Regions from separate parts of the Erwinia sp. genome, predicted to be linked through region 3. Evidence: predicted binding sites of a transcription regulator. Region 3 holds the regulator's gene; each other region holds the start of a gene.
The links. Region 3 encodes CRP, which controls carbon source genes, mostly activating them, when cyclic AMP is high. Its sites were predicted from a motif close to ATGTGANNNNNNTCACAT; they were not measured.
Positions count from the first base shown of each region.

Region 1: a site for CRP is predicted at 1,980-1,997, ahead of RTK32_RS10315 (PTS mannitol transporter subunit IICBA). Genes of this name have one in related genera too.
Region 2: a site for CRP is predicted at 1,550-1,567, ahead of msrB (peptide-methionine (R)-S-oxide reductase MsrB). Genes of this name have one in related genera too.
Region 4: a site for CRP is predicted at 1,469-1,486, ahead of RTK32_RS18065 (arabinose ABC transporter substrate-binding protein). Genes of this name have one in related genera too.

Region 1 is NZ_DALZCD010000104.1:9,453-12,454, reverse strand. It holds gene RTK32_RS10315 (PTS mannitol transporter subunit IICBA) at 1-1,815, opposite strand, end outside; gene RTK32_RS10310 (DUF3053 domain-containing protein) at 2,212-2,922, opposite strand.
Region 2 is NZ_DALZCD010000032.1:17,413-20,414, forward strand. It holds gene RTK32_RS04270 (D-hexose-6-phosphate mutarotase) at 1-282, opposite strand, end outside; gene gapA (glyceraldehyde-3-phosphate dehydrogenase) at 350-1,345, opposite strand; gene msrB (peptide-methionine (R)-S-oxide reductase MsrB) at 1,682-2,086, shown strand; gene RTK32_RS04285 (YeaC family protein) at 2,092-2,367, shown strand; gene RTK32_RS04290 (hypothetical protein) at 2,452-3,002, opposite strand, start outside.
Region 3 is NZ_DALZCD010000191.1:5,364-8,365, reverse strand. It holds partial or broken gene RTK32_RS14985 (phosphoribulokinase) at 1-5, shown strand, start outside; gene RTK32_RS14980 (OsmC family protein) at 2-403, opposite strand; gene crp (cAMP-activated global transcriptional regulator CRP) at 708-1,340, shown strand; gene RTK32_RS14970 (YccS/YhfK family putative transporter) at 1,397-3,002, shown strand, end outside.
Region 4 is NZ_DALZCD010000276.1:1,730-4,731, reverse strand. It holds partial or broken gene RTK32_RS18070 (ATP-binding cassette domain-containing protein) at 1-216, opposite strand, end outside; gene RTK32_RS18065 (arabinose ABC transporter substrate-binding protein) at 263-1,246, opposite strand; gene RTK32_RS18060 (ribulokinase) at 1,600-3,002, shown strand, end outside.

The sequences.
Region 1 (3,002 bases), on a different contig from region 3:
AATGTGCTCATTATTACGGGCCGCAATACCGATAACCAGCCTGGCGATATCCTCTTCATCCTCGCCGAATCGCACGCCCTGCGGATACTGACAGAACACAATGCCCGTTTTCAACACGCGATCTTTGGCCTCGATGGTACCATGGGGTACGGCAATAGATTCGCCCAGATAGGTTGGCGTCAGCTTCTCGCGATCCAGCATCGCCTCAACGTATTCCGGCTCGACGTAACCGCCTTTTACCAGCTGCTCACCCGCGAAGCGGATTGCCTGCTCTTTGTCGGTCGCATGATTGCCCAGGAAGATATTGCCCGCGCCCAGTTTGAACAGATGCTGCTGGCCGTCATCATAACTGTCGCTCAGCGCGGCAGTGACTTTTTCACGATTCCCTTCGCTGCGGTTTGCCTGCACCAGTCGGGAAGTCAGATCGGTGTAGAGGCCGCTGTCGAGGAAGTTAGTCAGCGAGATGTGCTGAGCGTGCGGCGCCTGACGTATCGCACGTTCGGTCAGATCGCGGTGGGTAATCACCAGATCCACATCGCCCGGCAGGTTATTGATGGCGGTATTGGTAACGGAAATATTACTCAGTCCTGCATCGTTGACCTTTTTACGCAGCACGCCGGCACCCATGGCGCTGGAGCCCATTCCGGCATCGCAGGCAACGATGATTTTGCGCACGTGGCTAAGGTCGCCGTTCATGCCTTCGTTGGCGGTGGCAGTGGTTACGGTCTGGCCTTTGGACTTCGCCTTCATTTCGCTAACGCGACGCGCCGCTGCTTCGATATCGTCTTCTTCTTTCGCCTTGCTGGTTTTCAACAGAATGGCGGAAACCACAAAAGAGACCGCAAAAGCAGCCACGATAGCGGCAATATTAGCGAAGTACGCGCCTTTTGGCGTCATTGCCAGTACGGCCAGGATAGACCCCGGAGAAGCCGGAGAAACCAGGCCGCCATTTAATACCGTCAGCGTGAAGACACCGGTCATACCGCCCAGGATCACGGCGATAATCAGGCGCGGATTCATCAGCACGTAAGGGAAGTAGATCTCGTGGATACCGCCCAGGAAGTGAATAATAGCTGCGCCGCCAGCGGACTGTTTGGCATTGCCGCGGCCAAAGAACATATAGGCCATCAGCACGCCCATACCCGGGCCGGGATTCGCTTCAATCAGGAAGAAAATAGACTTGCCGGCTTCGCTGGCCTGCTGAATACCCAGCGGTGAAAAAATACCGTGGTTGATAGCATTGTTCAGGAACAGGATTTTTGCCGGTTCGACGAAAACAGAGGTCAACGGCAGCAGGTTGTTCTGCACCATCAGATTCACGCCAGCGGCGAGAATATGCGACAGCCCTTCCACCAGTGGCCCGATAGCCAGGAACGCCAGAATGGCCAGCAGCATCCCGATAATACCGGCAGAGAAGTTGTTGACCAGCATCTCAAAGCCGCTCTTGATTTTGCCGTCAACGACGCGGTCAAACTTCTTGATCGCCCAGCCGCCCAGCGGGCCGGCAATCATCGAGCCGAGAAACATAGGCATATCCGCGCCGACAATCACGCCCATGGTGGTGATAGCACCGACCACGCCGCCGCGATCGCCGCCCACCAGACGTCCGCCGGTGTAGCCAATCAGTAATGGCAGCAGATAGGTGATCATTGGGCCAACCAGTTTGGCCATGGTTGCGTTTGGCAGCCAGCCGGTTGGAATAAACAGCGCCGTGATAATACCCCAGGCGATAAAGGCCCCGATGTTTGGCATTACCATGTTGCTCAGAAAGCGACCAAAGTTCTGCACTTTAATCTTGATATCTGATGAGGACATACAAGCACACCCCTTATTGGTACGCGCCGACAAGAGAGCGCGCTGATTTTTGTTTAAAACGTAGCCCTGTGCAGGCGGACTCTAGCACGCGTTGATGACGCTGCGTACTCACCCGCTAAAGTGTGATCTGTGTCACTCAATGGTGCGGTAGGTGCGGGGTTAATACGTGATATTGATCACATAAAGGACGAAAAACAGGCGGATCCTGGTCAGTAAACGGGCCTGCGGAGCGGCGTTATGTGATTGATATCACGCTTTCTTTCGCGGACTTTATGCCTGATACGTGATGAAAATCACAATTTATTTGCAGGGTAAGGTGTGATGACGCTATTGGCTAAGGAAAAGAGGCCTGGATAAGAAGCGGGCCGCCCACCGGGCGCGACCCGCAGCAAAAACTTACTGACCCTGAAGCGTGTTTTGCGCCTGGCCAAGCGCATGGGCGTTAGCAGAAATATTGCTCATGAGCGTGTTGTACTGAGTCGCCTGTTGCTGGCTGGGAAACTGGATGGTCTGACCGTTGAAGCTTACCTGTGAACCCTGCTGCTGCAGGAAATCACCTGTTTGCACGGCATCCTGGCTCAGCTTCTGCAGCGCAGGCAGCAGCGGCAGCAGTGAATCAGCAGGCTGCGTAACCACTTTGCTGTAGAGAGCGTCGTAAACTGTTTTCAGGTCCGCAGGCTGTTTCAGTCCGGCTTTGCTGCTGTCGGCCTGCGTTTTCGCCGTCTGGATCTGCTGCGCCAGCACGTCCAGCGACCCGCTGGCCTGACGCAAAGAATCGCGATGGGTCAGGTAGTCCTGTGGCGTGCGAATAGCCGACAACTCATCCACTACCGGCTTCAGGCCACTATCCACAGCGCGGTTAACCTGCTGAGAAAATCCGTAAATAATCGCGTAGTCGCTGGCATAATTGCCGATACGCTGTTTCTGGTCTTCACTGAGGGCGGGCAGATGTTCGCCGCTGCGCATCGCCGTATTTTGCAGAAAATCGATAAAGGCTTTGCGCTGATCCGCTTCTTTATCACCACAACCCGTTAGCTGAAACACCAGCATCAGCGCCATAAAAGGCACCAGCAGACGCATCCAGCCGCGAATGGTTCCTGTCATCATCGGAAGTAACTCCTGTAATAGAAATGCTACAAGCAAAAGGCGACCTGTGTCGCCTCTGAAGAATAGTTCAACTCGACGGG
Region 2 (3,002 bases), on a different contig from region 3:
AAAGCCGTGCGCGGGCTCGCCAGCCGGGCCGAACCATGGCCAGCACACGGGCACGCCGCCACGAATAGCTTTGCCGGTCGTCCACGCCGTTTTTTCGCTTAGCCAGATCACGGGTTTTTCACCGCTGGGCTGCCAGGCGACCAGCTGTGCGCCCTGAAGGGTCACGGCTGCACGCACCCGGGGATGCACAATGACGACTACAGGCAGTTCGCCCATTAAGCGCAGGGAAATATAGGGCGTGATTTGGTCGGCAACGGGCAGCGAAAAAAGTTTTTCGTTCATCGAAGCTCCTGTTATTTAGCGAAAAAAAAGGGCGACCGCAGTCGCCCTCAGGATTAGCTTATCGCGATTATTTTGCGATATGCGCGATCAGATCCAGCACCTTGTTAGAGTAACCGGTTTCGTTATCGTACCAGGAAACCAGCTTAACAAAGGTGTCGCTCAGCGCGATACCGGCCTTGGCGTCGAATACGGAAGTCAGGGTTTCGCCGTTGAAATCGGTAGAAACCACTTCGTCTTCGGTGTAGCCCAGGATACCTTTCAGTTCGCCTTCAGCAGCGGCCTTAATGGCTTCACAAATTTCTTTGTAAGAAGCAGGCTTGGCCAGACGCGCGGTCAGGTCAACTACGGAAACGTTAGGCGTTGGTACGCGGAATGCCATACCGGTCAGTTTACCGTTCAGCTCAGGGATCACTTTACCTACCGCTTTAGCTGCGCCGGTAGAAGAAGGGATGATGTTCTGAGAAGCGCCACGGCCGCCGCGCCAGTCTTTGTGAGACGGGCCATCAACGGTTTTCTGCGTGGCGGTGGTGGCATGAACGGTGGTCATCAGTGCTTCAACGATACCAAACTTGTCGTTGATGACTTTAGCCAGTGGTGCCAGGCAGTTAGTGGTACAGGAGGCGTTAGAAACAATTTCCTGGCCAGCATAAGCCTTGTGGTTAACGCCCATAACGAACATTGGGGTGTCATCTTTTGACGGACCCGTCAGAACCACTTTCTTCGCGCCAGCCTGGAGGTGTTTACGAGCGGTTTCGTCGGTCAGGAAGATACCTGTTGCTTCGGCAACCACGTCAACGCCGACTTCGTCCCACTTCAGGTTAGCTGGATCTCTTTCAGCGGTAACACGGATGGTTTTGCCGTTAACAACCAGATGGCCATCTTTAACTTCTACCGTGCCGTCGAAACGACCGTGCGTAGAGTCATACTTCAGCATGTAAGCCATGTACTCGGCGTCCAGCAGATCGTTGATTGCAACGATTTCTACGTCAGAACGCTGCTGAGCAGCACGGAAAACGATGCGACCGATGCGGCCAAAACCGTTGATACCTACTTTGATAGTCATATATTCCACCAGCTGTTGTTAGTGAATAAAAGGTTGGCTGTAAAATTACAAAAACCTTATCAGGCGTCAAGCGGAATCGCTTCAATAGTTGCGACAAATCAAACCCTGGAGCAGGAATAATCGCCTGAAAACGCCTTCCGCGACGAGCGTCTTACCTTTAGTTTGGGGCATTCAGCCCGAATATAAAGGGGTGGGTATGGTAAAGGGTGATCCAGGTCACATTTTCAATGCCCGCTCACTTTCGGACTCCGCCTGAGCATGAAAAATCCCCTGGCGTTGTTATGTATTTGTTAGAATGTTATGAATCTTCAGACCACTTTGCCAGAGATATTGACTATGGCCGAACGCCCACTTAAGCCCGAAACAGATCTAAACGAGATGCAGCGCTACGTGACTCAACAGCGGGGTACAGAGCCGCCGTACTCCGGCAAACTGCTGCATAACAAGAGTGAGGGCATTTATCACTGCCTCGTTTGCAATTCGCCACTGTTCCTGTCCGGCACGAAATATGATTCCGGCTGCGGCTGGCCCAGCTTTTATCAGCCATACGGCGACGAGGCTATCCGTTATCTGGAAGATGACACTCACGGCATGCAGCGCATTGAAATTCGCTGCGGCACCTGTGATGCCCATCTGGGGCACGTCTTTCCCGATGGCCCGCAGCCCACAGGCGAGCGCTACTGTGTCAACTCTGCCTCATTAAGCTTCACCGATGAGGAAGGCACTCAGATTAAAGGATAGACGCTATGGAGCTTGATGAGATTATTGCCGCAATGACCCCGGAAGTTTATCAGCGACTGGCCACAGCGGTAGAAACCGGGAAATGGGCCGATGGCGTAGCCCTGACGCCGGAGCAAAAAGAAAATAGCCTGCAGCTGGTGATGTTATGGCAGGCGCGTCATAACGATGAACCGCAGCATATGAGCGTAGGCAAGGGCGGCGAAATGGTGACGAAAAGCAAAAAGCAGCTGAAAGAAGAATTTGGCATTGACGATGACATTACGCCCATTCGGCTGCATTAAGACCTGAACGTTATGATGGATCCGGCTACCTTGAAGGTAGCCGGATCGCGGCAGGTGACAGAAGGCTCTCCGCTTATCCGGGCATTAACGGATAAAAGAGGCGCGAGACGTGAAGCCCGCAGGCACCGTCTCGCTGACGCCGTCATAACAAAAGTCGACCTTTTCAAGACGTTGGCTTAACAAAATCTGGTTCTGTTGAGTAAAGCTAATAATGGCTAAAGCCATACTCGCCTTCTGTGTAAGCTGGCTGCTGCGGTACAACGTGAAGTTTTTCAGGCGATAACGGGCGTTCTTTTTCAGCGTAGCGAGTTCCTGTCTCATTTTAGCTTTAGCCAGTTTGTCGGGCTGGTTGGCAAGACGTTTCTCCTGTTCTTCAAGGCTTGTACGTTGCTGCCTGTCACTTTCAATGAGTTCATAATTCGCGAAGACATGGATGGAGACATCTTTACCCATGCTCCCCCTCTCCTGTTGCTGCAGAGAATGCACTATTTCTTTCAGGTCCTGGCGGAGAAGAGAGAAATGCTCTCTGGTACCGGCCAATGCTTTAAGCGTCATTTTATTATTTTTATTGGCTGAATGGATCACGGGCAGGTTAGCCACCTCCTGCAGGCCTGATTGCTTAATTAGCGTATCCG
Region 3 (3,002 bases):
ATTAACACACCGCCGTATAGCTATGGGTAAGGGTAACGCCTTTGCCCAACATCAGCGCAATTGGGCAATATTTTTCGACCGCCAGACTGACCGCGCGCGCCAGCGCCTTGTCCGTCAGCCCGCTACCGCTGACGATAAAATGCAGGTTGATATGGGTAAACAACTGCGGCGGCTTCTCACGCCGGGCTGACGTTAGCTTTACCTCACAGTTCTCCACGGTAAACCGTCCTTTTTGCAGAATGGCCACCACTTCGGCCGCGCTGCAGCCGCCCGCCGCCATCAGCAGCATTTCCATCGGGCTGGGGGCTTTATCGCCCGCGTTACCGTCCATCACGACCTGATGACCCGATGAGGATCCTCCCAAAAAGGTCAGCCCTTCCACCCATTTTATGCTCGCCTGCATAACAAACTCCTCTAATTCATTCAGTTAAGCCGCGGTCGGTTTAAGGTCACTAAACAGCATAGCGGCAGATTTAGCGCTATGCTGAAGCGAGACAACAGAAGACACCCATGCAAAGCTGTGCTACAAACAAGGCTGTATTTCGTCAGTACTCTACAGACCAGACGAAACGGGACGACATAACGAGCCCGGCACTCAACAGAGAGCCGAATAACTTTCCTGCATGGGAAGCGCTTGACTATTTCAACGCCTGTCAGGGAACTCTGCCCCTGTATTTAGGCACGATAACAACAGAGGATAACAGCGAATGGTTCTCGGCAAACCGCAAACAGACCCGACACTTGAATGGTTCCTGTCACATTGCCATATTCATAAGTATCCATCCAAAAGCACGCTGATCCACCAGGGTGAGAAAGCAGAAACCCTTTACTACATCGTCAAAGGCGCGGTAGCGGTGCTCATCAAGGATGAAGAAGGCAAGGAGATGATCCTTTCTTACCTTAACCAGGGCGATTTTATCGGTGAACTTGGCCTGTTTGAAGAAGGTCAGGAGCGCAGCGCCTGGGTGCGGGCGAAAACAGCCTGCGAAGTGGCAGAAATCTCCTATAAGAAGTTTCGTCAGCTGATCCAGGTTAACCCGGAGATCCTGATGCGCCTCTCTTCACAGATGGCACGTCGTCTTCAGGTGACCTCTGAGAAAGTGGGCAATTTAGCTTTCCTCGATGTGACAGGTCGCATCGCGCAAACGCTGTTGAATCTGGCTAAGCAGCCGGATGCCATGACTCACCCGGATGGAATGCAGATTAAAATCACCCGCCAGGAAATTGGCCAAATCGTCGGCTGCTCGCGCGAAACCGTCGGCCGCATCCTGAAGATGCTGGAAGATCAGAACCTGATCTCCGCGCACGGTAAAACCATCGTGGTCTACGGCACACGCTAGCTACGCTGATTGTATGGCGCAATGCATGCATTGCGCCTTTCAGCGGATACAGAGCAATGTGGCGCCGACTCATCTACCATCCCGAAGTTAACTATGCCCTGCGGCAGACGCTGGTGCTTTGCCTGCCCGTTGCCGTCGGCTGGCTGCTGGGCAATCTGCAAAACGGCCTCCTGTTCTCGATGGTGCCCGCCTGCTGCAATATCGCCGGGCTGGACACGCCGCATAAACGCTTCTTTAAGCGTCTGCTGATCGGCGGCGGCCTTTTTGCCTTCAGCAGCTTTCTGTTGCAGTACCTGGGCAACTTAGCGGTCCCCCTGCCCGCCATCCTGTTTTCAATGGCTATGCTGCTGGGCGTGACCGGTGAAATCAGCCCGCTGCACGGCAGACTGCTGCCCGGCGCGCTGATCGCCGGTATCTTTACCCTGAGCCTCGCGGGCCGTATGCCTATCTGGCAGCCCCCTTCACTCTATATTCTGGGCACGGTTTGGTATGGCCTTTTTAACTGGTTTTGGTTCTGGCTATGGAAAGAGCAGCCGATGCGGGAAACGCTCAGCCTGCTTTATCGCGAGCTGGCCGACTACTGCGAAGCGAAATATAGCCTGCTGACCCAGCTTGCGGATGCGGAGAAAACGCTGCCGCCGCTGCTGGCGCGCCAGCAAAAAGCGGTCGATCTGATTAATACCTGCTATCAGCAAATGCACATGCTGGCCGCCAGCAACGATAACCACCACAAGCGGCTGATCCGCGCTTTTCAGGTTGCGCTGGATTTGCAGGAGCACATTGCTGTCAGCCTGCACCAGCCGGAAGAAGTGCAAAAGCTGGTAGCGCAGAGCCGTGCCGAGGCGGTGATCCGCTGGAACGCGCAGACCATCGCCGCCAGACTGCGCGAACTGGCGGACGATATTCTTTATCATCGTCTGCCGGCCCGGTTCAGCATGGATAAGCCGCTGCAGGCGCTGGAGAAAATCGCCCGGCAGCATCCTGCCAATCCGGTCGGCAACTTTTGCGCCTGGCACTTCAGCCGCATCGCCCGCGTATTACGGACACAACGCCCGCTTTATCAGCGGGATTTAATGGCGGACCGCCAGAAGCGGCTGCCGCTGCTCTCCGCTATACGAAGCTATCTGTCGCTGAAATCGGCCGCGTTACGTACCGCCGCCAGATTTGCGGTCATGCTGGCTTTTGCCAGCACGCTGGCGCTGTTCTTTAATCTGCCTAAACCTTACTGGCTGCTGATGACGATAATGTTTGTTAGCCAGAACGGCTACAGCGCGACAAGGGTGCGCATTCAGCACCGTGCGTTAGGCACGCTGGGCGGGCTGATTGTGGCCGCGCTAACGCTGCGCTTTCAGGTACCGGAATCGGCCGTCCTGCTGATTATGCTGACGCTGACGCTGGCGGGCTATCTGGTTATCCGCAAATACTACGGGCTGGCGACAATAGGTTTTACCGTAACGGCGGTTTACACGCTTCAGCTGCTGTCGTTGAACGGTGCCGACTTCCTGCTGCCGCGCCTGTTGGACACGCTAATGGGCTGCCTGATTGCCTTTGGCGGCATGATCTGGCTGTGGCCGCAGTGGCAAAGTGGCCTGCTACGCCAGAACGCGCACGACGCGCTGGAAACCTATCAGGAAGCGTTACAAAAATTGTTGGGCGACGAAG
Region 4 (3,002 bases), on a different contig from region 3:
ATTGACCGGCTGGCCTTTCAGGCGGATTTCGCCACTGGTTGGCTGATAGCTGCCGCTCAGGATTTTCAGCAGCGTCGATTTGCCCGCGCCGTTTTCACCCATCAGGGCGTGCACCTGGCCTGCCGCACAGTCGAAACTGATATCCGTCAGCGCTTTGACGCCCGGAAAGGTTTTGCCAATATTGTGAAAGCTCAGATACGGGGATGGCATGGTCATTCCTCGCTATAAGGGTTCCGGGGGCCGCTATGCGGCCCCCGTCCGATTACATCAGGCCTTTTTTAGCCAGTTCGGTTTTAAAGTTTTCACGGGTAATCAGCACCACGTCGGTGACTTCGGTAAACTTCGGCGGCTCGGCGTCTTTCGTTACCCAATCATGAAGCATCTGGATACTTTTATAGCCGTGTACGTCCGGGCTTGGCAGCAGCGAACCGAAGAAGCCGGTCGCCTTACCTTTGGAGAGTTCGCTTATCGCGTCCACGCCGTTAATGCCGATACCGATCACATCCGGTGCTTTAAAGCCCTGGCCTTCGGTAGCGCGCACGCCGCCCAGCACGGTGTTATCGTTCATGCCGACAATCAACCAGTGTTTCACTTCCGGGTGCTGCACCAGCAGCGAGTTACCGGCGTCAAAAGCGCCAGGGATATCGTTGGACTTGGTAGGAACTTTATAAATCTGCGCGACCGGGAAACCTTCCGCCTTCAGGGCATCCAGCGACCCGCTGGTGCGGCGACGCGCCGTGTCCAGCTCGTCTGCCGTAATCGCCATTACGCCTGTTTCTTTTGCGTCCCAGCCGCGTTTTTTCATCTCTTTATAGAGTTCCTGGCCCTGACGTTCGCCGATTTTGGTCGCGGCCATCATCACCAGCGGCACCGTATCCATCGGCTTGCCTTTTGCCGTGACGAACTGATCGTCCACGGCGATGACTTTTAAATCGTAACTGCGCGCCTTCGCCACAATGGCGGAGCCAAGTTTGGGATCCGGCGTACAGATAACGAAGCCTTTCGCACCGCTTGCGGCCAGGCTGTCGATAGCGTTAAGGGTTTTTTCCCCGTCGGGCACGGCGATTTTAATGACTTCAAAGCCCAGATCTTTGCCCGCCTTGTCGGCGAACTTCCATTCGGTCTGAAACCAGGGCTCTTCCGGCTGTTTAACTAAAAATCCCAGTTTCATGGTGTCAGCGATAGCTGAATGTGACATAACGGCGGCGAGGCCAGCGATGGCTAACGCCTGAGTAAATTTGTGCATGAGGCTCTCCGGCTCAGTGCCCGCTTTTGGCGGTTTAATGTAAACGGTATCAATTCAGTCCTGGAACGTTGAAACGCCAGCGTATTCGGCATTACCGCATAAAACACACGCCGATAAGCGCTAGTTGTAATGGTAAAGATGCCTGGAAAGGGAGAGCGCTATCACACCCTGAGCTTTTAGCTGATTGATCCATATATTTAGCAAAATTAACGCAAACCAAAGATTTGAAGTGGGTCACAAAACGCTGCGCGACGACAGAAAAGTGCATATTTGCAGCGGCCCTCAGCCTATCCGCCTGCCGCGCGATTTCTTAGGGTAGTCATATCGTATTCATTGACCGCCCGGAGAGAAAAATGCAGTTGGACGCCATTACAATCGGTCTGGACTTTGGTAGTGATTCCGTACGCGCGCTGGCAGTAGAGTGTGTAAGCGGTAAAGAGCTGCAAACCGGAGTCGTCGCCTATCCGCGCTGGCAGGCAGGTCTTTACAGTCAGAGCCGCATCAATCAGTTTCGTCACCATCCGCAGGACTATATTGATGCCTTTGAACAGGCCATTCGTGACGTTGTCACTAAGTTAACCCCTGACCAGCGCCAGAATATTGTCGGCATCGGCGTTGATTCCACCGGCTCCACCCCGGCCCCCATCGATCGCGATGGCAACGTGCTGGCACTCCGCCCCGAGTTTGCCGAAAACCCTAACGCTATGTTTGTGTTGTGGAAAGACCACACGGCCATTAAGGAAGCGGAAGAAATTACCGCGCTGTGCCACAGTGGACAGTTCGAAGACTACGCGCGCTTTATTGGCGGCACCTACTCTTCGGAGTGGTTCTGGGCAAAAATCCTGCACGTCAGCCGGGAAGACAAAGCGGTGCGCGAAGCGGCGGTAGCCTGGGTGGAACTGTGCGACTGGGTACCGGCCCTGCTCAGCGGCACGAGCGCGCCGGAGGCCATCCGCCGTGGGCGCTGCGCCGCCGGTCACAAATCGCTGTGGCATCCTGCCTGGGGCGGGTTACCGGGCGCGGACTTCTTTAATGCGCTCGATCCCCTGCTGACGGAGCATCTGGATACTCCGATGTTTAGCGAAACCTGGACCGCTGAAGTACCCGTGGGTCAGATTACGGCGGAATGGGCAACGCGGCTTGGTGTGCCGGCTGGCGTCATGATTTCTGGCGGCGAGTTCGACTGTCATATGGGTGCCGTCGGCGCGGGCGCCACGCCTTATACGCTGGTGAAAGTGATTGGCACCTCAACCTGCGACATTCTGATCGCCGATGTGGAACGCGTTGGCGACCGCGCCATTGATGGCATCTGCGGCCAGGTTAACGGCAGCGTGGTGCCGAATATGATTGGGCTGGAAGCGGGCCAGTCGGCGTTTGGCGATATGTACGCCTGGTTCAGCCGCCTGCTCAGCTGGCCACTCGTTCAGGCCGCTGAAAAACATCCGCATCTTCAGGCCGAGCTGGCACAGGTACAGAAAAATCTGCTCAACGAGTTAACCCAGGCCTGGGCCGCCGATCCTCAGCTGGACCATCTGCCGGTAGTGCTGGACTGGTTCAACGGCCGCCGTACACCCTTCGCCAATCAGCGCCTGAAAGGCGTGATTACCGATCTCAATCTGGGGACCGATGCGGCCACGCTGTTTGGCGGTTTTATCGCCGCGACCGCCTTCGGTGCACGCGCCATTATGGAATGCTTTGAACGCCAGGATATTCCGGTAGAAAACATTCTCACGCTTGGCGGTATCGCCCGAAAATC